One region of the Chryseobacterium vietnamense genome, then DNA from elsewhere that is predicted to be linked to it. Evidence: riboswitches for the same ligand, from Rfam matches in the RefSeq annotation. Region 1 holds a riboswitch; each other region holds the start of a gene.
The links. Region 1 has a riboswitch for cobalamin ahead of metE (5-methyltetrahydropteroyltriglutamate--homocysteine S-methyltransferase). Riboswitches for the same ligand answer to the same signal wherever they lie in the genome.
Positions count from the first base shown of each region.

Region 1 (8,447 bases):
TTTAAAATAGCTTGATGATGAATACAAAATTTGAAGCAGGAATAAATATTGCCATAAAAATTCCAAAAAGTACATACGAAAAAACCGTTTCTTTTTATAGGGATATTTTAAAATTGGAAGTTGAGGAAAAACCAATTGATAACCCTACGGTTTCAAGAACTCACGAGGTAAAGTTCGGAAATAATATTATTTGGCTGGACTGTGTCGACAACTATACTCATTCCGAAACCTGGTTACAGCTTACTGTCCCCGATGTAGAAATTGCTACCCAATATTTGCAGTCAAACGGTGTGGAAACCTGTGATGAGATTGAAGAGCTACCTGAAAATATGCACTGGATTACTGATCCTGCTGGTACAGTGTTCAATTTGCAGCAAAAGAAGTAAAAGTAAGATGTGGTGAGTAGGCTCTTTATGAAATTATAGTAAGCGAATTGTATAATTTTAATACCTTAGCTATTAAATCATTAAAATTTTAAATTATTCCATGAAGACGAAAGCATTCAATTTTATTGCAGCCCTCTTTTTTCTTGTATTAAATGTGACAGCTTTTTCACAAAAAACAGCCGCTTTAAATTCTTTACTAGACAAAAACTCAGAATTTGTATTCCCACAAACCCCTGATAAAATATCAAAAGCACTGAATGTAAAGACCGTTTTTTATGAAGATGCCAATGGAGAAAAATATGCAAAATGGCCAATGAAAACAGGGCTGGAACTTTATTGCGGTCTTGAAAAAGATAATACTGTTAATGAAATTTTTTTCGCAACTGCAGACAATAAATCTTTAGTGGTGGAAGGGCTTCCTTTCGGCCTTGTTCTGAATAAAAGTACATTACAGGATAGCAAAAATAAGTTCAGTAAATACCATGCTAAAATACAAAAGTTAGGAGCTGACAGTGAATTTCCAGGTGGGTCAAAACTGGTTTTTAAAAAAGGAAAACATTATGCAACACTGTTTTTCGACAGCAAAAACCTTTTAAAGTTATTAGGTTTAACAACGGCACTTATTGATCCGGCCGCCAATTAATTGATAAAAATTACCGTCATATCACATCCGTCATTTCTTGATGGATGTTTTTATTTACCGGATAAAGTAAGAAAAGAGACCTGGTAAAGAATGCTCAATGGCAAAAATCCTTCATTGATGTCTTTATTTCCTTAGTTCATTGTTTTCTGATTGAATAGCAGATGGGGTTATCATAGCTTTGACCTGTCAAAACAATTAACTCAATAATATTATGAACAGGGAACTCATTTTTTTAAGAACATTTGCCTTTACAGCAGTTATTGGAATTATATTTTTAACAGCTTCAGCCTTTAAAACAACCGGAAATCAGAGATTTACAGAAATAGATGTGGAAAGAATTAATATCGTTGAAAAAGACGGGACTGTTAAAATGATCATTACCAATGTCGGGAAATTTCCTACGGGAGAAGAAAAAGTAAACGGAAGCCCCACCAATAAAACGAGAAAGAAACGTTCCGGTATGCTCTTTTTCAATGAAGAAGGAATAGAATGCGGAGGTTTTATTTATGACGGACAGAAAAATCAAAACGGTCATAGCTCAGGCTTATCTCTGACGTATGATCAGTATGACGGAGATCAGGTGATGCAGCTTTTAACGCAGGATTATAAGAAAGGAGATAAAAGAGTAGTGTCCAGCGGGCTTTATTTTAATGACCGTCCTTCCAAAGAATCGCAAATCAAAACAGGAGAAATCTTTGCGGAACTGAATCAGATAAAAGATCCTGTAGCGGCACAGAAAAAATATAAAGAATATGAACAGCAGGGCCTCATTGGAGGAGCACCAAGAATGATGCTTGGAAAAACCAAAGATGAATATAACGGACTGTTTTTATTTGACAGTAAAGGAAAGCCAAGAGCCAGATTCTGTGTAGATAAAAATAATGATGCAAAACTGGACTTTTTAGATGATAACGGAACTGTTACCGCATCATTTCCTGATAATAAAAAATAATACTGCAAAAAACAGCCCTGTAAAAATATAGGGCTATTTTTGTAAAAAACTGATCCTTCATAAAAGCTGATGAATACCATTTTAAAACAGATTAATCAAAACAGATATTTTCTGCTGTTTATCCTCTTGTTTGCCTATGTACAGTCTATTCATACGCGAATAGGTATCAGAAGAACGCTGGATTGGTATATTTTTACACCTGAAGCAGCGGTTGTTACCCTCATCAGTGCGTGCATCCTGTTTTTTGTTATCGATTTTTTTATTAAAAACTGGCAGAGATCATCAACGTTCAGCGTATCAGAAGTTCTAAAAATATTCAGTGTTTCATTGCTGACCTACCTTTTGGTAATGAAAATAATAGGTTTTGTAATTGCTTTTATTTTTGGAAAAGTTGAGAAAAATTTTAATCAGGAAGTTGTTATTCTTTCTACTTTTTCAGATTTGATAGGAGGTTTTATTTATGGAAGTTTTTTTCTGGCCTACCGTTATTACAAAAGAAATACAGAATATCAGAAGCAATTGGCTCTGTATGATCATGCGTTGTCTGAAAGTAAAATTAATCAGTTGAAAACACAGCTTAATCCTCATTTTTTATTCAATAATCTCAATGTCCTTGATCAGTTGATAGAAGAAGACAAACATAAGGCTTCAGATTTCCTGAATGAATTTGCCGAAATATACCGTTATGTTTTGGATGTTTCTGATAAAAAATTAGTGTCTGTGGAAGAAGAACTGGCCTTTGCAGAGAAATATTTTAAGCTGATACAATACAAATACGGAAATGCTTATTCATTAAAAATAAATCCTGTCAAATCATCCGGTCGTATCATTCCTCTTTCATTACAGCTGATGCTTGAAAATGCAGTTCAGCATAACCTCGGTATTATTGATAAACCTGTCCTGATCACAATAAAAATAGATAAGGCAATAACCGTTTCGAATAATGTAATCCCTAAACGAAACCGAAAAAAAACTTCAGGAAGGGCGCTGAACAACCTTAAAGAGCAATATAACCTGTTAACGGATCAGCAGGTAGAAATTATAAAAACAGAAACTGAGTTTTCAGTTATTATTCCCGTAATTCCCACATAAAATATGATAAAAGTTGTCATCATCGAAGACGAAATTCCTGCAAGAAGCAAATTAAAGCGTTTCATCAGTGAACTGGAAAGTCCTGTTGAAATTGTTGCGGAAACAGGCACTGTAGAAGAAGCCATTACTTTTTTAAAAAGCTCAACAGTTGATCTGATCTTTTCCGATATTGAATTACTGGATGGAAATGCCTTTGAAATCTATGATCAGGTGAATATTTCATGTCCGGTTATTTTTACCACAGCATATGATCAATTCTGGATGAATGCTTTTGAAAGCAATGGAATTGAATATCTTTTAAAACCATTTTCACAGAGTCGTTTCCAAAAAGCATGGGACAAATTTCTTTTATTGAGAAAAGCACCTTCAGAATCTCAGCAGGTTTTGGAAAAACTTCAACAAATGATCAATAACGGACTTGCAGAGAAAAATTATAAGAAAAGATTCACCGTCGGCTCACATCAGGGGCTCTATTTTATCAATACGGAAGAGATCTCTTTCTTTGGGGCAGAAGAAGGAGTTGTCTTTGCTTTTGATACAGCAGGAAAAAAACACCTGTTAAATGAATCTACTTTAAAAGAAATTGAAACCCAACTCAATTCTTCAGATTTTTTCAGGATCAACCGGAGTGAGCTTGTTCAGAAAAATCATATTGAAAGGATAGAACGTTACAATAAAAATACACTTTCCGTTCAGATAAAAGGGCAGAAAGATCATCTTGTCACAAGCCAGAGCAATACAGCTGCTTTCAGAAAATGGATTGAAGAATAAACAGGTTCTCCGGTTTTATTCCTTTAAATGGTAAGCCCATGGTTATTTTTTACCTCAGCCATCACAAAAGTACTGTGGGTACTCCCTATAGAATCCACAGATCCCAGCTTATTGAATACAAAATCCTGGTAATGTTTCATATCCCGTACCTGAACTTTCAAGAGGAAATCAAAATCCCCGGAAATATTGTAACATTCGGCAACTTCTTCAATTTCTAAAATCTCCTTTACAAAATCATAACCCACCGATCTGTCGTGAATTTTGAGCTTGATCTGGCAGAAAACCGTAAATCCGCGATTCAGTTTTTCAGCATCAAGAACAGCTGCATACTTTTTAACAAAACCTTCCTGTTCAAGCCTTTTTACCCTTTCAAAAACCGGTGAGGTAGAAAGGTTTACTTCTTTCGCAAGTTCCTTAACAGTGAGTTTAGCATTTTTCTGGAGCAGCCTTAGCAGCTGTAAATCCTTATCATCGAGTTGTTCCACAGAATATTATTCTTTTAAATGATTAAAACGATCAAATGTACAGAATTATATGCTTTTATTGGTGTTTTATAAAGTTTAATTTGCTTAATTTTTAAACATTAATTGTATTTTTATTCTGTATTGTTAATTTTACACAAAATTAAAAACTTTTACTGATGACAATAGTTAAAGGTAAAAGTACAGTTCTTTACAAATACTTCATCAGACAGGAAAGGTTTTACTTAAGGTAGATTAATAGGGAATCGTGTGCAAATCACGAGCTGTCGCGCAACTGTAAGTAACACACCAAAGGTTTTTGTCCTTGCAGATCCACTGCCACAAGCGGGAAGGATGACGGAAACTGTTACAAGTCAGGAGACCTGCCTTTACTGAATTGACAATGCTTTCGCGGGCTGAAGCTTTAGGTCATACAGATGGTATATCAGATTTTTGTGTTTTCTCCTGAAAGGAAATGCACTGTCTGCTATATCACTACTTTCCTGAAACTTCTTCCGTAAAACATAACGAAGCATTTTAAAGGACTTTCCCAATAAGTTTAATTAAAAAGTTTAAAAAAATGCAAACTCACATCCTTGGCTATCCGCGTATTGGTAGCAAAAGAGAACTCAAAAAAGCCTGCGAACAGTATTGGTCAGGTAAAATCCTTTTGGAAGAACTTCTGAATACCGGAAGAACGCTCTGCAACCAAAACTGGACTATTCAGAAAGAAGCAGGGATAGATCTTATCCCATGTAATGATTTTTCATACTATGATCAGGTATTGGATATGAGCCTTGTCGTAGGAGCCATTCCAACACGTTACCATGAAGTGGTACTGAAAAAGAACAATACGGAGCTGGACCTTTATTTTGCGATGGCAAGAGGATATCAGAAAGACGGACTGGACATTACCGCCATGGAAATGACCAAATGGTTCGATACCAACTATCATTATATCGTTCCGGAATTTTATAAAAATCAACAGTTTAAACTGAGTTCAGATAAAATTTTCAATGAATTTGCCGGAGCAAAACAGGCTGGAATCAATGCGAAACCGGTTATTATTGGGCTGGTCTCTTATCTGTTATTAGGAAAAGAAAAAGAAGAAGGATTTGATAAGCTGGATCTGGCTGGAAATCTTCTTCCAGTCTATACAGAGATTTTAACCAAACTTCAGGATCAGGGTGCGGAATGGATTCAGTTTGATGAACCTTTTCTGGCATTGGATTTAAATGAGAAAGCCAAAGAAACCTACCTTTCTGTGTATGCGGAAATAAGAAAACGTTTTCCAAAACTGAAATTTATTGTGGCTACGTATTTCGACGGATTAAAGGATAATACATCACTTGCCGTTTCCCTTCCTGTAAATATATTGCATGTTGATCTGGTGAGAAATCCTGAACAGCTGGATGAAATTCTGAATGGTATTCCGGAAAATTTAAGCCTTTCATTAGGTGTAATTGATGGTAGGAATATCTGGAAAAATGATTATGAAAAATCATTGTCTTTCATCAGAAAAGCAGTTGAAAAATTAGGATCTGAAAGGATTCTGATTGCACCATCATGTTCATTGCTTCATTCACCTTGTGACCTTGATTTTGAAACCAATCTTAATCCGGAAATTAAAAACTGGCTGGCTTTTGCTAAACAAAAAGTAAAAGAAGTCGTAACACTTAAAGAACTTGCTTCCGGAACAGAAAATGAACAGATTCTTAAAGAGTTCGAAGAAAATAAAAAAGCAATTGAGAGCAGAAAAACTTCTCCTCTTATTCATAATAACCAGGTAAAGCAAAGAGCAAATGCTGTCACTGAAAAGGATGCCCAAAGAATAAATAAATTCAAGATCCGTAAAGAAGAACAGCAGGAAGTATTGCAGCTTCCATTATTCCCAACCACCACAATCGGGTCATTCCCACAAACCACAGAGGTCAGAAGCTGGAGAGCCAAATTCAAAAAAGGAGAACTTACAGCAGAACAGTATGATGCCTTGCTGAAAGAGGAAACGCAGAGAACAATCCGCTGGCAGGAAGACATTGGAATTGATGTATTAGTTCACGGTGAATTTGAGCGTAATGACATGGTAGAATACTTTGGAGAACAACTGGAAGGATTTGTATTCACCAAAAACGGATGGGTACAGAGCTACGGAAGCCGCTGTGTGAAACCTCCTGTGATTTTCGGTGATGTTTCCCGCCCAACTCCAATGACGGTTTACTGGTCTCAATATGCCCAATCCCAGACTGAAAAATGGGTAAAAGGAATGTTGACAGGTCCGGTTACCATTTTACAGTGGTCTTTTGTACGTGATGATCAGCCTCGCTCAGAAACGTGTAAGCAGATTGCGTTGGCGATCCGTGATGAGGTGGTGGATCTGGAAAAAGCAGGAATCAGAATTATTCAGATTGATGAGCCTGCGATCAGAGAAGGGCTTCCACTAAGAAAGACAGACTGGCAGAACTATCTGAAATGGGCCGTAGAAGCTTTCAGAATTTCAGCAAGCGGAGTGGAAGATGCTACCCAAATACATACTCATATGTGTTATTCTGAGTTCAATGATATTATCGAAAACATTGCCGATATGGATGCTGACGTGATTACCATAGAATGCTCACGCTCTCAGATGGAACTGCTGAATGCTTTTGCAGATTTCAGATATCCGAATGAAATTGGCCCCGGAGTATATGACATCCATTCACCAAGAGTACCATCGAAAGAAGAAATGATTGAACTGCTGAGAAAGGCTCAGAATGTCATTCCTGCCAGCCAGCTTTGGGTAAATCCGGATTGCGGACTGAAGACAAGACACTGGGAAGAAACTGAAAAAGCTTTAATCGCAATGGTTGCAGCAGCAAAAGAAGCTTCAGTAGAATATGCACTTTAGAAAACTTTTAAAATAATTAGATTCAATAATTCAGATCGTGTTATGATTTTCATGGCACGATCTGTTATTTTCAAAGGATTAAAACATAAAAAAATAATATTCTATTCATTTTTATATTCTATTTTTGCTGCTCGGCAAATTTTGACATGTTATCTTTTAAATACATGTTAAAAGCTTATCAAACTAATAAACTATACATTCAAACCATGAAAGAAGCATTTCCTGAAATGAGATCGGAAACCTATAACCCTCAATACATCGCCGGATTGAGGTGGAGTATGGTGGTTCTTTTTGCTGCCATTGCTGTTGTTTTACTGAAGTTTTTTATCGATGCCCTTTCAGATCCTGCTATGGATACAGCTTCTGATATGATCTTCTTTTTGCTGTTTCTTATTGCTGGTTCGCTGTCAGGTTGGCTGGTGTATGAAATGATGAAGAATCAGGACGAAAAAATCAGTGGTCTCCTTATCAATCATCAGGGAATTCTGTTTCTCAACAGGAATGATAAAGTGCTGTCAGCAATCAAATACTATGATTTGGTAAAAAGTGACAATCCTTATACAAAAGATATATTTTCAGAATCCCGAGCTTCCGGAAAGTACAGCGATTTCAGAAAGAATCTGTATGTTCATGAAAAAGATGAAAACAGAAACCCTCAGAAGAAAATGGTCAGTCTGGATGTGATTCCGCTTAAAAACCGATATGATCTTATTGGACATTTCCTGAAAGGGGTGCACGTGTTTCGTCCGGATCTGAAAATCAATCCTGAAGTATACAAAGACTTTTATCTTGATGAAAAAACAATGCGTTATGCTCCGGAAAATCTAAAGAATGATATGAAAGTGAAAATCATTACAATAGCAGTCGTTATTCTGGTGATTCTTGCTTTTAGATACTTCTTTTTAGAGGAGATCTAAGCTATTTTGCCTGTAAAGCACTTGGCGGGTAGCCAAACTGTTTTTTAAATGCAAATGAAAAATGGGATAGATTTTCAAACCCAAGATCCAGATAAATATCAGAAACAGATTTTCCTTTTTGGGTAAGCAGAAAATGGGCCTCCTTTAATCTGCGAAGCTGAAGCCACTGTCTTGGCGGAACTCCGAATATTTTTTGAAAGTCTCTTTTGAATGCAGACAGGCTTCTCCCCGTTAAGTAAGCAAAACGCTCTACATTGACATTGAAATGAAAGTTTTTATTCATAAAAGTCTCAATATCTATTTTATAAGGTTCAGAAAAATCAAATAAAATATCCTTAAGA
Region 1 is NZ_JAVDQX010000001.1:704,039-712,485, forward strand. It holds gene J2786_RS03135 (alpha/beta fold hydrolase) at 1-10, shown strand, start outside; gene J2786_RS03140 (VOC family protein) at 15-386, shown strand; gene J2786_RS03145 (hypothetical protein) at 487-1,029, shown strand; gene J2786_RS03150 (hypothetical protein) at 1,241-1,981, shown strand; gene J2786_RS03155 (sensor histidine kinase) at 2,051-3,073, shown strand; gene J2786_RS03160 (LytR/AlgR family response regulator transcription factor) at 3,077-3,844, shown strand; gene J2786_RS03165 (Lrp/AsnC family transcriptional regulator) at 3,868-4,329, opposite strand; cobalamin riboswitch at 4,525-4,710, shown strand; gene metE (5-methyltetrahydropteroyltriglutamate--homocysteine S-methyltransferase) at 4,886-7,189, shown strand; gene J2786_RS03175 (hypothetical protein) at 7,396-8,106, shown strand; gene J2786_RS03180 (helix-turn-helix domain-containing protein) at 8,108-8,447, opposite strand, start outside.

Region 2 (8,447 bases), on a different contig from region 1:
TATCTGTCGAGTTTTGAAAGTTCAAATGCGATTCCGTTTGATGAATATGAAGATATTGAAAGTGAGCTGAAACTGATGCTTATTGAGAACTACCGTCTGGAAAATGCTGCTTTCATCAAAATAAAAACCATTACGGAACAGATCGGAAGACTTCAGAAATTCTTCCCTACCATGCCGGAAACGTTTCCTACTTTGTTAGAAGAAGTTTCTGTACTGGAATTCAGAAAAGAGATCATTGAGAAGGTAGATAAGGTTTTTAACCGTTTTGGTGAAGTGAAAAACGAAGCTTCTCCGGCTCTGAAAGGAATAAGAACTGAAATTCAGCTTGCTAAAAAGGCGATTCAGGAGAACTTTAACCGTGCGCTTACCACGTATGGACAGAGTGATTTTCTGGATGATATCCGGGAAACGATTATTGATGACCAAAGAGTTCTGGCCGTAAAATCAGGATTCAAAAAAAGGGTTGCGGGAAGAACATTAGGGATTTCCAAAACAGGTTCCATTACTTATATTCAGCCGGACAGTGTGGTAAAGCACTATTTCAAGCTGCGGGAAAATGAAGAGGAAGAGAAAAAAGAAATTGATAAGGTTCTCCGTAAGCTTACTGCAGAACTGGCAGAATTTCAACCTCAGCTATGGAGATACCAGGTTTATATTTTTGACCTTGACCTTACAAGAGCGAAAGCAAAATTTGGTGAACAGATCAACGGAGTCCTTCCGAAAATCAACCATCATAAAACGCTGAGATTAAAAGATGCCTATCATCCTCTTCTATGGTTAAGAAACAAAGTTGAAAACAAAACAATTCATCCGCAAACACTTACCCTAACAGAACATAACAGGATTATCTGTATTTCCGGTCCGAATGCCGGCGGAAAATCAATTACCCTGAAAACGGTAGGATTATTACAGCTGATGATTCAAAGTGGTATTCTTGTGCCGGTTCACCCTAAGTCTGAAATGTTTTTCTTTGAGAAAATCATGACGGATATTGGAGATAACCAGTCTATTGAAAACCATTTATCGACCTATTCATCAAGATTGAAGAAAATGTCAGGAATCATCCGTGAGGCTGATGCCAATACCCTTCTGCTTATTGATGAATTCGGTACGGGTTCTGATCCGGAGCTTGGAGGTGCACTGGCAGAAAGTTTTATGGAGTTTTTCTATGACAAAAAGAGTTTTGCCATTATCACAACGCACTATACCAACATTAAACTGGTAATAGAGCAGCTTCCCAACGCTCAGAATGCAGCTATGCTCTTCAATGAAGAAACTTTGGAACCGATGTATAAGCTGGAAGTGGGACAGGCAGGAAGTTCCTTTACTTTTGAAGTTGCAGAAAAGAATAAAATTCCGAGATTCATTATCCATTCTGCCAAGAAAAAGGTAGAACATGATATTGTGAATCTTGATAAAACGATTGTAAAACTGCAGCAGGAAAAATTTGAGGTTGAAAAACTAAAATCTGATCTTGCAGAAAGGAAAGAGTCCGTAGAAGATAAGCGTGATAACCTTCAGAAACTGAATGACCAGCTTCAGCAGAAACTGTTCAATTTCCAGAAACTATATGAAGAGGAACACCGCAAACTGCAGTTTGGAAATAAGATTGAAGCATTCATCGACAGCTATACCAAAGGAAAGTCCAGAAAAGATGTTGTGAAAGACTTTGTAAAGCTTCTTGAGCAGGAAAAATTCCGCAAACTTGGCAGTGATAAAGATGAAACCAAACGCCTGCAGGTTGTTAAAAGAAAAATCACCCAACAGCTGAAAAAAGAAGAGGTGATTGAGAAGATTGCTGAAACCAATGAAAAGCTGGAAGAACAACGTAAAAGCGACCGTGCTATTTGGATGAAAATCGGACAGCGTGTTCGTATTACGGGAAGCACCAGTGTAGGAACCATTGAAAAGATTTCCAGAAACAAGGTCATTGTCAACTATGGAACTTTCAAGACCACGATTGATGCGGATGAGCTTGAGAGAATTTAATTAATAAGAAATTAAAGGAATGCAAATACGAAGAGAGAGCACCAGAAGGTACTCTCTCTTTTCTTTATTTTTATTTCTTAATGAATTTTAATCGGGTTACTTTTTCTTTATTCTTCAACTGGATAAAATAAACTCCTTTTGACAAATGATGAAGGTTCACATGATGATTTGAAATTTTCCCTTCGTCAACTTTCTGACCTGCCATATTATAAATTTCATAATCTGAAGCTTCCGAAATTCCTGAAATATTTAAAACATCAGAGGCAGGGTTGGGATAAATTTCAGTGTTTGCAGACTTCCCTGATTCTTCCACTCCAAGTGTGAGATTGATCAAATCTACTCCATAATCCTCAACTTCTCCATAGATAAATGTACTACAAGCATCAGCAGACATTGTTTGATTGGAAATAACCCTCATGGTAACACCACAAAGTGTCACTGCAGCCAAACTTGGAATTGTAAATACAGATACTGCCGATGCAGCCTGAGTAACATTATTAGCAACCATCACTCTTTCGGTTGATTCGAAAATTCCGTTGGCATTAAAATCTATCCACGCAGTTACTGTTATTGTCCCGGGTGTCCCCGTCCACGTATTGGTTACTGAAAGCTTATTTCCTGTACTTCCTATAAAAAATTTAACTCTACGACTCAGATCACTTCTGTAATCTGTATAAATGGAAGGTCCGGAATCACTCACCATTGGTGTGGTAACTCCTGTAGAATTTACGGTTACATTGGAAATATGCATCATTGTGGTATCTGTAGAAGCACTTGCACAATAATTAATGGTAGTAGTAAAAAATATAGGATTAGACCATAATCCCTGTGTCGTACACACTTTCACTACCTGTACTTCATACGTTGTACAAGGTTGCAAACCAGTAATTGTGAAATAATTTTGTCCTGGGGCAGGAGTGGCCACCATCCAGGTAGTAGTTCCAGGTATTCTATATCTGATCCTGTTATCGGGTGTATTGGGATCTGCATTCCAGGTAACTGTTCCTGAGGCGAGCGTTATATTAGACATCTGAAGCCCTGTTGGTGCATTGGTATCACAGTAAAATAAAGATTGGGATTCTTCTTCTATTTTGTGGGTTGCCTGAAAGCTGGAAATACCCAAAATAAAAGAGAATACATAAAGTAGTCTTTTTGTCATGTTTTATTAGTTTTTAATTCTCCTGAAAAATAGGAATTTTATAGAATATACCGACATCTATACTAATTATTATTATGTTTTTTTTAATACATTCTAATAGGAGGTATAGAAAATACATCTATGAATAGATTATTACCATTAAAATATTTACTTCTTATCATTTTTGAAATAAATACAATATTTTAGAAAACTGCAAGAGTATAATTATCCTCTGAAAAGCATTTAATTTATATATTTGGAGGATCAAAAAAATTTCATGATGACTTTCATAAACAAAGCATTCTATTTATCCGCTTTCAGTATCTTATCAATTGTCTTTGTAAAAGGACAGACTAAAGTTCCTTTTGGAGTGGTAAAAGCTGAAGATGGATATGCCAACGTACGTGTACACAAAGATGACTACCGAAAAATTGTAGATAAAATCCGTATGCGTAAAGGAGATGTATTTGTTTATGTAAAACCGGCTCCGGGAGAAACAGAATGGATCTGGATCAAATATCCTGAGAAACAGGATGACGACAAACCTTTTGTACGTTATGAAACTCTTGATAAAGAAGGAATGGTAAATAAAGGGCGTATTGCCTATGTGGACCAGCTTCCTGCCTATACTCCATCAAAATCTAAAAACGGAAGATCTCTTATTTTTACCGATAATTCTGATCCTAAAATCCCGACTGCACAAAGAAGCAAAGTGGTGATTGACATTTATCCTTCCAATGCAGGATACCGTAAAAAGGAAAAAGATGCAGAAGGAAAAATTCTTACCATTGATAAAGTAAAACCATGGGGAATCGGAAATGACCTTCCTGAAGGAATGACCGAAATCAAATCCATCAGGGTACAGCAGCCCGGAAGAGGGTCTGTTTTTGTAAGAGAAGCTATCAAAAATATGTTCCAGCCCACCATGGATTTTGAGAACGTTGGAGTAACTTCCCTCGACAATGATAATATTTTTCTTTATATGATAAACGGTTCAGGAGAAAACAGATACACTACACTCTGGACAATTAAGAAAGGAAGAGTAATCAGTCAGATTATTTATCATAATCCGGAATAAATTCATTATTTTTGCATTCGAAAAGTTTTACACTTATTCATCACAGAAATTGGTTCTGCATCACTGCAGATTAAAAGGGAACCGTGTGAAAATCACGGACTGTCGCGCAACTGTAAAGTAACTGAAGTCTTTATCAAAGATCCACTGTGCGAGGCATGGGAAGGAGATAAATGATGTTACAAGTCAGGAGACCTGCCATTTTCTTAAACATGTAACTTTCGCGATTTGAAGTTGTATTGATCTGATGGATTGTTTCAGGAATTCTGTAAGTTCCTGTCATTATTCTGTTGTTTCCAATCATTTCTTATCGCTTTAATTAATAATGATATATGACTACAGAAGAAAGAATTGAAGCATCCGAAACAAGAATCTTTAAAGCGGTTTTCCCTAACACAACCAATCATTACGATACCCTTTTTGGAGGTACTGCTATGCAGCTGATGGATGAGGTAGCTTTTATCACAGCCACCCGTTTTGCCAGAAAAAGAGTGGTAACGGTAAGCAGTGATAAGATTGATTTCAAAAAACCTATTCCTGCCGGAACTATTGTGGAACTGATCGGAAAAGTTTCATACGTGGGAAAAACCAGTATGAAAGTGAATGTTGAAATCTACACTGAACAGATGTATTCCTATGAAAGAGAAAAGGCGATTATAGGTGATTTTACTTTTGTAGCGATTGACGAATTCAAAAAACCAATCCAGATACTATAAATACTATAAGTTTCGGGCGGCCTTTGGCCGCCCGAAACTTATTTTTCGCTGAAATTATTTCAAAACTTTTTCCGTCTCCAGGCTTCTGTTTAAAAGAAGTTCAAAAGCCTCCCCCATTTCATCCGATGCTCTGCTGATTGCATTTTCCAGCATATTCCGGATTTGTCTTTCTGTTACTCCTGCTTCTGTCCAGCTCTTTCCGGCAGTGTGGGAATTTAAGATAAATGGCATGATTCTGTCGATACCACAGGCAAAAATAGCATCCGGTGTTTTCTCTTCTTCAAACTCAAGCCACAGGTTAAAAAATTCTGTTCGTAAAGGTTCATCCAGAATTCCAAAGATTTTTTGGGCTGAAGCTTTCTCTCTTTCAAATTTTCCTACCATTGCTTTTTCATCAAAAATAAAAGTATCTCCGGCTTCTATTTCCACAAGATCATGAATGGAAAGCATTCTTATTACTCTCAGCAAATCAATATCTGCACGGTTTTTAGCATATGGATAAAGGATCTGGGCAAGAATAATGATCTGCCAGGAATGTTCAGCTGTATTCTCTCTCCGGGAATCGTCTGCATTGTAATTTCTTCGCTGTACATTTTTCAAAGCATCCACTGCCAGGATAAAATCGATTTCTTTTTGAATTTTCATCTTACTTTTTATTTCTGTTATATTGATCTGCCGGATACACCTTTGTTTTGGTAATCCATTTATTATTGAGCTTTTCTTTCGTTATGACCTTCACCTGATCTTCATTGGTCATATCCTCTTCTTTTTCCAACACCGTATCCAGCCCTTTATTTGGGATAACAGCATATTCTGTGGTAAAAATTCTGCAGCAACCGGACTTACCATAGGAAATAAGACGTTTGCGTTTGGCATCCGTTTCAAAAAAATTGAAACCATTTGAGCCAAGGTCTGTAAGTTCTTTACTTTTTACAAATGCCATTCTTGTGCTGTTGAATACATATACATCATACGAAGCCGAGCTGTAATTTCCCATATTTCCGTTTCTTATGGCCACATCTTCCGTCCCGTCAAAATTAAAGTCATCGATAATCACAGCACGTTGATCTTTCGAAAGTGGAATCAGTTTCCCTTGGGTTAGCTTCTGGCCTTGGCCTGCATATATAACAAGGTCATCAGAAACAAATGTCTGTACCTTGCTGTTTTTATGGTCAAACAGGTCTACAGTTCCCTTTCCTCCACATCTGTCATCGTAACAATCTTCTATCCGGATGATGGCATCATAGCTTTTTGATACATTCTTAACTTCAAACTGATACTGTCCAAAACATAGCGGACCCAATAAAAGAAATGCTGATAAGTGCCTGTATTTATTCAAAATATTCATGGTATTAGTAAAATGATTTAGGTGTTTTTTTATATCTAACAAAAATACGAATCATAATACCGATCTCAAAATCTACATCCCGCTATCTTCCATCATTTCCCTCCCAATAAAAGTATATTCGCAGATAAGAAGCTCTTTCCCGCTATCCGCTCATACTCCTCGCCCCCTTTCTTATGCCGTACTGCTGTGGGGTAACCGCTGCTATCGGGGCTAGGACATGAGTAATGAGTAATGAGTAATGAGTAATGAGTGATGAGTGATGAGTGATGAGTGATGAATGATGAATGATGAATGATGAATGATAAAAGAGCATTTTTTCTCTCCAATTTTCAAAATTCTATTTAAAAATTTAAAATTTTCAGAGATTTTCTTCCAAAATTTGTTGTACTCAAAATTGATAGTAAAAATTATAACGCTGATTTACAATTAATTAAACAATTTATTTTAAAAATTCCACTACTTTGTATTGCATAATACCATTTTATTTACATATCTTTGTAATGTAAAATCGAAATAGGTACAACTAGCTAGGTTCCGAACTTCGAAAATTATATAACTAATTAACAAAACTTATCAAAGATGAATACCGAAAATACCAAAGCGCAAATGCGAAAAGGAATTCTGGAATTCTGTATTCTAAGTCTCATCAATAACCGCGAAATGTATGTTTCTGATCTTATTGATGAACTGAAAAAAGGAAAACTGGATGTAGTGGAAGGAACCCTCTACCCTCTTCTTACAAGACTTAAAAACGGAGAGTTTCTCTCTTACAGATGGGAAGAATCTACAGGAGGACCGCCCAGAAAATATTATCAGATCACAGAAAAAGGAAAACTTTTCCTGGATGAACTTCTCAATACATGGAATGAACTGACAGCCTCAGTAAACCAAATCACCCAACAAAATTAAAAAACAAAGCTATGAACAAGACACTCTCAATAGGACTCGCAGGTTTTTCTTTTACCATAGAAGAACACGCATATATAAAGCTCAGCGATTACCTGAACGCTCTGAGAAGCTCTCTGGATGCTTCTGAGGCTGATGAAGTAATGCATGACATAGAAATCAGAATGGTGGAAATTTTCAAAGATTCTTTAGGAAAACGTGAAGTGATTAATGATACCGATGTAGAAAGAGTAATCGCACAGATCGGAAGCCCTGAAAAAATCGAAGAGCAGGAAGAAGCTTATTATTCTGAAAAAACATCTGCCAGAAACCATAATTCAGGAACTCATTATACCAATAAAAAGCAGCTGTTCCGTGATCCGGAAAAACAAAAAGTTGCCGGAGTTTGTGCAGGTTTAGCCCAATATGTAGGAATGGATATTACTACCATGAGAGCAATCTGGCTGGGAATATTCATATTAGGAATTTTCACAGCAGCAATTTCCTCTTCATTAATAGGTCTTCTATATGTAATCCTTTGGATCGTACTTCCAAAAGCTGAAACAGCAGCAGATTTCCTGAAAATGCAGGGAAAGCCTATGAACTTCGACAATCTTAAGAATGAGTCCAACAAATTGGTACAATTTGCCAATGAATCTACTCAGAGGGTCGGAGAAATCTATAACGAAAACAAACCATATATCAACAATGCAAGCAGCGGAATCTGGAATGTATTCAAGTATATTGTAGGAGGATTCTTCGTATTGATGGCTGTAAGCAGCATTATCGGAGTCTTTGTATTATTCGGTCTTTTCGGAATGGATACAGACTTCCCGGGTGCCAATGAAATCAGATTCTATATGGACGATCAGGGACTTGATAAAGTACTGGCGGCTATGATGGTAATCGGAAGCTTAATTCCAGCAATTCTTTTCAGTTTATTAAGCATCAAAATATTCTCGCCAAAAACAAAACTGAGAAATATCGGATGGGTTGTAGGTGGTTTATTCCTTCTTCTGATCGGACTTGGAACTTACTTCGGAATCAGCATGGCTAAGAAAGACATGATTTACAGAGGAACCAAGGAAGATGTAGAAAACGTAGCCATCAATACTACTTCAGATACCGTTTATGTAGATGTAAAACAAATCAACATTCCTCAGAACTTCAAAGCGTATAACAATGATATTTATTCTGATAAAAGATCAGTTTACGAAGAAGATTATATTTCTGTAGATGTTACAAGAAAACCAGATATCAAAACCCCTTATCTGATCATCAAAAAAGAAGGAAAAG
Region 2 is NZ_JAVDQX010000002.1:962,603-971,049, reverse strand. It holds gene J2786_RS13675 (endonuclease MutS2) at 1-1,989, shown strand, start outside; gene J2786_RS13670 (GEVED domain-containing protein) at 2,060-3,148, opposite strand; gene J2786_RS13665 (hypothetical protein) at 3,405-4,205, shown strand; cobalamin riboswitch at 4,239-4,419, shown strand; gene J2786_RS13660 (acyl-CoA thioesterase) at 4,535-4,918, shown strand; gene J2786_RS13655 (HD domain-containing protein) at 4,973-5,563, opposite strand; gene J2786_RS13650 (XAC2610-related protein) at 5,565-6,266, opposite strand; gene J2786_RS13645 (PadR family transcriptional regulator) at 6,846-7,175, shown strand; gene J2786_RS13640 (PspC domain-containing protein) at 7,187-8,447, shown strand, end outside.
Region 2: it holds a riboswitch for cobalamin, as region 1 does, so the genes downstream of both, J2786_RS13660 (acyl-CoA thioesterase) here and metE (5-methyltetrahydropteroyltriglutamate--homocysteine S-methyltransferase) in region 1, are expected to answer to the same signal.

Region 3 (8,447 bases), on a different contig from region 1:
GTAACGATGATTTTAGAATGATAAACCTGTTCATTCCCTTTGTTATTAATTTTTAAAGTCAAAGGATAAGCATCTGCCGTTGGACTGATAAATTCAAGTTCTGAATTTTGAGAAATAATAGAATCGTTAATACTCCATGTAACCGATCCTGATGTATTGGTAGGAATACTCAACACTCTCAAACGCTCAATGGTATAGGAATCATCAAGACCATTAAAGGTAAATTCATCCTGATCGTCATGTTTACAGGCTATCACTCCTACCAGGAAACATGATAAGACTCCGGCTTTTAAATAAGTAAAGGTATTTCTGTTCATTTCTTAAAGTTTGGTTATTTGTATAAAAAAGCGAAGTGAGCCGGAATATTTCCGCCCTCTGTCTTCCATTTAAAATGTCCGTTTTTATCAAAGCAGTACACAAATCCCAAGGAAACATAATTCCTGGCATCTGTGATGTAGATATCTTCTGTGATTGGATTTACCGCAATTCCGTAAGGTGTTTTAATGGCAGTTTCGTATTCTTTATCAAAAATTCTGTTGGCAATGATCTGTTCTGTTTTTACATCAATGATTCCAAAGCTCTTTTTATAGCTGTGGGTATTGTAATTGAATTCGTTTCCGTAGAAATAGAGTTTATCATTCACGATTGTCATTTCACTCACAGCGAGATGGAAATCTTTCTTGACAATCCCGGTTGCCGCATCTATAAGGTATAAGCTGGAAGAAATGTTATAATAATCTCCTCTTGAGCTTACATAAAGATCACCGTAATTGTCTTTTTTAATGTGGTGAAGATTGATGGCAACATTTAATTTCTGGATTTCAGTAAAAGTGTTCAGGTCTATTACGGAAACGGTATTATCATAATCGGGAGCTTTGTATCCTCCGGAATTGGCAACAAACAATTTATTCCCTACAATTTCCATTTCTTCCGGCTGATATCCCACTACCACTTCACGTTGAATGGAAAGAGATATAGTGTCAATTTCCACCACTTTTCCCTTGGGTGCTTTTGGATTAATTGCTACCGGACCTGCATAACTGCTGGCATATGCTTTCCCGTCTTTGAAGGCTAAATAACGGCAGTTCTGTAACGGAATAGAAGTAATACGTTTAGCTGTTTTGGCATCCAATACTTCAATTTTATTGGAAACATTGACTACGATATACAATTTGCTTCCGTACACTTTGATATCATTTCCTACATCTCCAAGCTCTTTTACCACATTGGGATTAATTTCTGCATAGATGTTCCTGTAATAAGTTCCTTTGGTATAATCAAAAAAATCCAGCGTACATTTATTGCTTCCCATATTCCCTTCGTTCAGCATATAGAATCCTTTTATTGCTGTATTTTCTGAAGGAAGTCCTTCCACTACTTCCTGACGGACAATGACATCATCTGTACGGCATGAGGTAAGAAAAGCTAAGACAAGAAACAGAAAATAAAAGTTTAGTTTTCTCATAAGGTGAAGTTTAGAATAAGTTTAAAATTTCTTCCCGGCATCGGATAGTTGATCACCACGTCATAATATTGGTTGAAGATATTATTCATCTCAAGGCTTACTTTAAACTGATGATCCGCCCAGCTGAATTTTTTCTGAACAGAGAGATCATGAGTATACCAAGGCTGTACATAATTGTATTGAATATTATCCTGGTTTACATCATAGCGCTTTCCTACATACATTGCACTGTAATTGAAGCTCCAGTCTTTATAATCGGCCATCAGTGCAAATGATCCGCTATGCCATGGTGTGTAAGGAATCTGATTTTTGTAGAATGTATCTTCAGGATCCGTCATATCTCTTGCACTTTGATAGGTGTAAGAAAGTAATGGCCTAAGTTTTACTTTTCCCAACTGCATTTCTGCCTGAACATTCACGTCAGCACCAATAATCTCAACCAGACCAAGATTCATCATCAGCCAGCGGAACATACTTCCGTTAGGAGCTGCGACAATTTTATCCTGTACTTTGTTGTAATAACCGTCTACTTTAGCATAAAAAGATTTAAAGAAATGATTTTTGTAGTTTTTCTGGTACGTAAATCCTACATCATACTGATTGGTAAATTCCGGTTTCAGGTAAGTGTTTCCGATATTGGTATAATAAAGGTCATTGAAAGTAGGCAGTCGGAAAATTCTTTTATAGAAAGCTCTGAGGGTAAGCTCAGGAATTATTTCAGGCTGGTAACTCATAAATACAGCGGGTGTCCATTCTCTGCTGTCTCCGGGTCTTTTGTTTTTTCTTACTTCTTCAAAGGTAAATGTACCCAAAAGGCTTCCCAGAATTTTAAACCTGTTCCACTGGTAGGTTGTTGCCAAAGCGACTAATGTTGTATATCGTGTAGGATAGGAAAAGTTATCAAGATTGGCATCCAGATTATTGTACTGAAAATCTCCACTCAGACTCACATCCCAGTTGGGAGTAATTGAATATATATTGGATGAAGAAAGATAAACTTCTCTTTGGATGTAAACATTATCCGTATACATAATAGATTGCGAACGAACGGTATCCATAAAATGAGTATAATCGTAGGCAAATTTTGCTTTCAGCTGTGTTTCAAATTTTGGGAACAGTTTTTTCCGCAGATTGGCCTGTACGAAATAATTTTCATCGGAAAGTCTAGCTCCTCTTCCTTCAAAACGGCCGTTCACAATAGGTGCCGGCATTCCGCGGTCTGAAATATAGCCATAGCCACGGATATTCCAGCTTCCGTTATTCAAAGTTCCATTTAAAGAAGTTTCAAAACGCTTTGCTTTGATATCTGAATCTTGTCTTTTTGCAATGGTATCATAAGCCTGCTGTCCGTCAGGATATTTCTTGGCATATCGAAATCTGTAAATTCCGTCACTTTGCATAAATTCTGCACTGAAACTGGCAGAAACCCTGTCTGAAATTTTCTGCTCCAATCGGAATGAAGGATTGAAGAGATCAATAGAAGCACTTTTGGCTCTTATCACAAGATTGGTTTTCCTTGCTCCTTTAAACACAGGGGTTTTAGGCTGTAAATAGATAGATCCGGAAGAACCGAAATCTTTTGCCGGCTGGAAAATCTCACTTTTCTGTCCGTTGTATAATGATATTTCTTCAAGGTCATCCAAAGAATATCTTCCGAGATCGACAAGGCCGTTTTGTGCATTTCCCAGTTGAATTCCGTCATAGAAAACCCCTACATGCTGACTTCCGAGACTTCGGACGTTAATGGTTTTCAGCCCTCCGATACCACCATAGTCTTTAATCTGAACTCCGGAGAAATACCGCAGCGCATCAGCAACGGAATGACTGTTCAGTCTTTCAAGTGCTTCCCCTTGGATGGTTTGGGCCGGAATGATCTCTTTAAAATTCTTTTTGTAAAGGTTAATTCCTTTAATGGTCTCCTCCTGAAGACTGTCTTTTTTATTGGTTTGGGAAAACAAAAGTTGAGATGTTAACACTAAGATCGTGAAAACAGCTTTATGAATTGCAGAAGTAATTAGTTTTGCCGTCATTAGCTCATTTAGGATAATGATGACGCTAATGGGTATAAGAATACAACGACAAAGCACAGCTGTCACTGCACAGAATCATTGATGTCCTAAGCTTTATTCCACGAAAGCGTCAAACGATTATTTTCTGGCAGGTCTTCTGACTTACTCCATTTTTGAAATCCTTCCCATTCCTGAAAACAGTGGATATATTCTTCAAAAACTTTGGTGCGGAGCTTACAGCAGCGGGTCTGTCCCGGATTTTCACCGGATTCCCTTTTAAGAGCTTTTTATGGCTCACCAAATTCCGGCAAAGATAAAAAATTATTCCTAACCCCCAATTAAATTCATGATTCATAAACAATTAAAGCTCCCGAAGGAGCTTTAACATGATTAAAAAAGGGTTTTATTTTAAATTCCGATATTCAGGAAAATACTGAATCTTGATTTTGCTTCAATATCTCCACCTGCCAAATGAGTATACATCGGAAGCATTACTTCACTTCCCAGGCTCAGTTTTTTATAAGAAGCTTCAAATCCCAGTTTCCCGTACAAAGCACTTCCTGCAGTATTGGGCAGGGCTTCATCAAACTGTTTATTCTGTGCATACACTTCCCCCTGCACTCCTGTTTTTACAGAAAAGATCGACTTTTCGTTTCCGGCAACCTGATAAAATCCTGTCGCAGCATAGTTCCACTGGTTTCCGAAACGGTAATTTTTCTTATTTTCCGTTTTGATTGTATAATCTGTATTGACCAATACAGCCACTTTATTCTTTTGAAATTTATAATTCAAAGCCGCCTGATAATCCCAGCTTCCGGTTCCCAATTGAAAACTTGGATTGATTCCGGATGCACCTTTTTCATCAAATTTCCCCAAAGGAATTTTCACTCCCAGGCCTCCGCTTATGTGATGGAAATTATCTTTAGAATTCATCAGCTGGTAAATTCCCATCAGGTTCAGATCTCCGATTCCATTGATCTTGATATCTCCCTGCATGGTCTGCTTTTCATGGAAATGGAAGGGCAGACTTGCATAAACACTCAATTTTTTAGTCAATGGAATTTTCCCCCAAAGCTGCAAAGTATTGAAATACTGATCCTGGGTAAGGTCTTTAACAAATAAGTTTTCCTTTGCTTTGTAATGTTGTGCAAAGTATTTGATTCCGATAAACTGTGGATTCAGTAAAGATTCAAAACCGGATGATCCGTTACCAGCTGCACAGCCGCAAGCATCACAATCATCATCAAAATCAAATCTGCTAAAGGTTTCCGGTGCAATATACATGCTGTCTCTAACCACATTGGCCTGGTTCAGGCTAAATACCATTAAACTTAGTATTGCTATAATCTTCTTCATGTTTTCTATAATTTATTCTGCAAATTTTGGATTGGAGATAAAACTTTTATCTGATAATGTTTTCAGGAAGGCTATAATGGATTGTTTTTCCTGGCTGTTCATAGCAATTCCCGTATGGCCATTCTGTTTCAGCTGGGGATCGAGATTAGGATTATCTTCTACCTGGTCTGAATAGAAATTGAGCACAGCCTCTAAGGTGTAAAACCTTCCGTCATGCATATAAGGTGCTGTATATTCTACATTTCGCAAGCTTGGAACACGAAATTTCATCCAGTCAACCTGATTGAGAGAAACTCTGTACCGTCCGGCGTCTTTGAACTCCGTATTGTAATACATTCCTGTGTTGCGGAAACTTTCGTCAGTAAATAATTCTCCGCTATGGCAGGATGCACATTTCTGATTAAACAATACCATTCCCTGAGATTCCGCCGAAGTCAATTGTTCTTTTCCCTGCCTGAATCTGTCATATTTTGAATCTGCAGAAATTAAAGAAGCCATAAACTGTGATAATGCTTTTAAAATTCTTTCGCCAGTAATAGTTTCGTCTCCATATGCTTCTCTGAACAGCTTTTTGTATTTCTGATCATCTTTAATCTTTGAAATGGCTTCCGGTATTGAGCTATCCATTTCATTGATATCTGTAATAGGACTGATCGGCTGCTCATTAAGGTTATGAATCACTCCGTCCCACATATATCTTTTCAGAAAAGCCATGTTCTGAATGGGCGGTGCATTTCGGATCCCTATTCTATCATCTACCCCATGACTTACGGTATGCCCGTGATGGGTGAATGCGTTTTCCTGAATATGACAGAACCCGCATGAAATGGTATTATTTCGGGAAAGCCTGCCTTCATAGAATAATTTTCTTCCCAGCTCCACTCCATTTTTAGTTACCGGATTGACCGATTGATCAAAAGTCATTTCCGGGAAATACGAAGGAAACTGCAGATTGTAGGCTTCATCTTTTTCCAACGGCTGGATTACCTCATCAGAGCACGAAATGCAACTCAATACAATTACAAGCAGAACCAGTATTGTTTTAACAAAAAAATTAATCATTGTGAACGTGGTCTACTTTAAACATTTTTGTAAGATTATTGGTAATGTCTACCAGGTGCTGGTTTGAACCCATCAGCATATCATTGGCTGTTGTCAGAGTAAGTGCTTTATCTCCGCTCAGAAATTGGTTCAGATCAGCCAGAATATGAACAGAAGGACGGATTTTTGCCGTTACCCTTGCTGTTGTCGGAAGATTCAATGTGATTTCGCGATAAAGATCTGGGGTATTGTTGGCTGCAGTATTTCCCATGTTTCCGGTATGGTTCATAAATTCTTTTGAAGGTGCATCATTTCCATATTTCCCTTCCAGTTTTACAAAAACATAACCGGCAGCCCATGACCAAGACATTCCTTTCTGCTTGGCTTTTGTCCAGAATTCAGCTTGTCCGTCCTGTCCCAGCAAATACGCTTTCTGGCTGACCCCTAATCCGAATCTTATTTTTTTATAATTGTTTTTCGGAACACCATCCAGATTAAGGTAGATAATTCCTGCTACAGCATCTGCCTGATCTATGATAAAAGCACCTTTATCAGGGTTATTTTCATTGTATTTAAATTCATTTCCGTTTTCGTCTGTCAGTGTGATATTACTGATGACGTATTTCAAAGCGGAAAAATTATGTTTCTGACCATTGGAAGAAGTCTGAACCGTCTGATTTAACACAATATCTCCTACATTATTAAATCCGTTTTCAAATTTGATCTGAAGTTTTCCGGGAGTGGTATCCTGCGGATTTTCGTCATCTCTGCTGCTTTCACAAGCAACAAAAGAGAACAAAGTAAAGGCAATAAAGAATAGTGATAAAAATTGAGAAATTTTCATTGTTGATTTTTTAAGTTGAATACAATTTTGAATGAGTTATTTTGAATGTGAAAACACTCTTTTTTACCACAAAAGGCACAAAAGTTTTACACTTAAGTTTATTAAGTGATCATTTTTATGCACAATAAGAACACGTAAGCTTTTTAAAAATCTTTGATTCTTAATTGATGTAAGCTTTTATGACTTTGTGGTTGAATAGTGATGGTATACCTTAAAAAACCGGTGGTTTGAAAATATGGGTCAGAAACAGAAAAGAATAGGCTGTTTCGTAAGTGAAGTTGAAATTGAAAAACGGTCGTTTTTCAGTGGTATTGATCTTTGTAGTTTCAGGCAGGATATAGATATCAAGAATTTTCTGTCCTGAGTTTTTGAGTTTCTGGAAAGGTGAAGATTCTGAATCATTGGTTTTAGCCAATTCTTTACTCAGATAACATTTTCCGTTACAGTGAATCTCCGGCCTGGATTTATTAATACAGAGCACTTTAACGATATAATCATAATTTACAGCATACTCTACCAATGGCACCAAAGGTCTTAGCACCATATAAAAAGTAAAAAGTATGCTGTAAAATAATTTCATCAGATTATTTCTTGCTTATCGCTTCGTCATATCTTCTGCTGATCTCCTTCCAGTTCGTAACGTTCCAGATAGCGGTAAGATAATCTGCTCTTTTGTTCTGATATTTTAAATAATAAGCATGTTCCCAGACATCAATTCCGAAAATAGGAGTTCCTTTCTCTTCCACAACATCCATCAAAGGGTTATCCTGGTTAGGAGTAGAAGAAACAAACAGTTTCCCGTCTTTTCCTACAGAAAGCCATGCCCATCCTGAACCGAAACGGTCTGCTCCTGCTTTAGACATTTTTTCTTTAAAAGCATCCATACTTCCGAAAGTTTCAGTGATGGCTTTTGCCAATTTTGCAGAAGGCTGTGTATTTTTCTGAGGGGTAAGAACCGTCCAGAATAATTCGTGGTTGTAATGTCCTCCCGCGTTATTTCTCACTGCAGCAGGTAGTTTTGAAGCATTGGAAAGAATCTGAAACAACGTTTCTTTTTCCTGTGGAGTTCCTGCAATTGCTTTATTCAAATTGGCTGCATAAGCTGCACCATGCTTTGAATAATGAATTTCCATAGTCTGGGCATCAATATTCCCTTCCAGAGCATTATAAGCATACGGCAGAGGAGTCTGCTTAAACTGAGCCAGTGCAAACTGAGCCGCGAAAACTGCGCTTAAGGCAGCTATTTTCATAATCTTCATAACTTTTTTGTTTATGGTTGAACAATGTTTTCTTCTTAAGCTGGAAGATGGGAGATGGGGGCTGGAAGTAATGAAATGTGGTAACATAACTTTTTCAACTTCTATTTACCTTTACAGCCATCTCAAAAATCGCCGGAGCTGCATCGTCTGGAATAACTTCCAGCTTCAAACATCCAGCTTCCCTCTTCTCTATTTCAATAATTTCTTAATATCCTCAATCAGGATTTCTCTGTCAGGGTGATATTTCCCTGTCAGCATTGGTGTTTTACCTTCCGGATCTTCATAATTCAATCCTGAATAATACAGAATCGGCATATTTTCCTTGTTGTATCTGCATCTGATATTTCCGTCCTGATCTACCAGCGCAATCATACCGCTATGGTTCAGACTTTCTCCTTCATCTTCCTTGTCACCTACATAGATATTAAATTTATCAGCAAGATTACCAATGTACGTACGGTCTCCTGTCAGGA
Region 3 is NZ_JAVDQX010000003.1:538,597-547,043, reverse strand. It holds gene J2786_RS16470 (hypothetical protein) at 1-317, opposite strand, end outside; gene J2786_RS16465 (YncE family protein) at 332-1,465, opposite strand; gene J2786_RS16460 (TonB-dependent receptor plug domain-containing protein) at 1,462-3,495, opposite strand; cobalamin riboswitch at 3,605-3,791, opposite strand; gene J2786_RS16455 (transporter) at 3,883-4,830, opposite strand; gene J2786_RS16450 (cytochrome-c peroxidase) at 4,843-5,892, opposite strand; gene J2786_RS16445 (MbnP family protein) at 5,885-6,715, opposite strand; gene J2786_RS16440 (hypothetical protein) at 6,927-7,295, opposite strand; gene J2786_RS16435 (superoxide dismutase) at 7,300-7,974, opposite strand; gene J2786_RS16430 (SCO family protein) at 8,164-8,447, opposite strand, start outside.
Region 3: it holds a riboswitch for cobalamin, as region 1 does, so the genes downstream of both, J2786_RS16460 (TonB-dependent receptor plug domain-containing protein) here and metE (5-methyltetrahydropteroyltriglutamate--homocysteine S-methyltransferase) in region 1, are expected to answer to the same signal.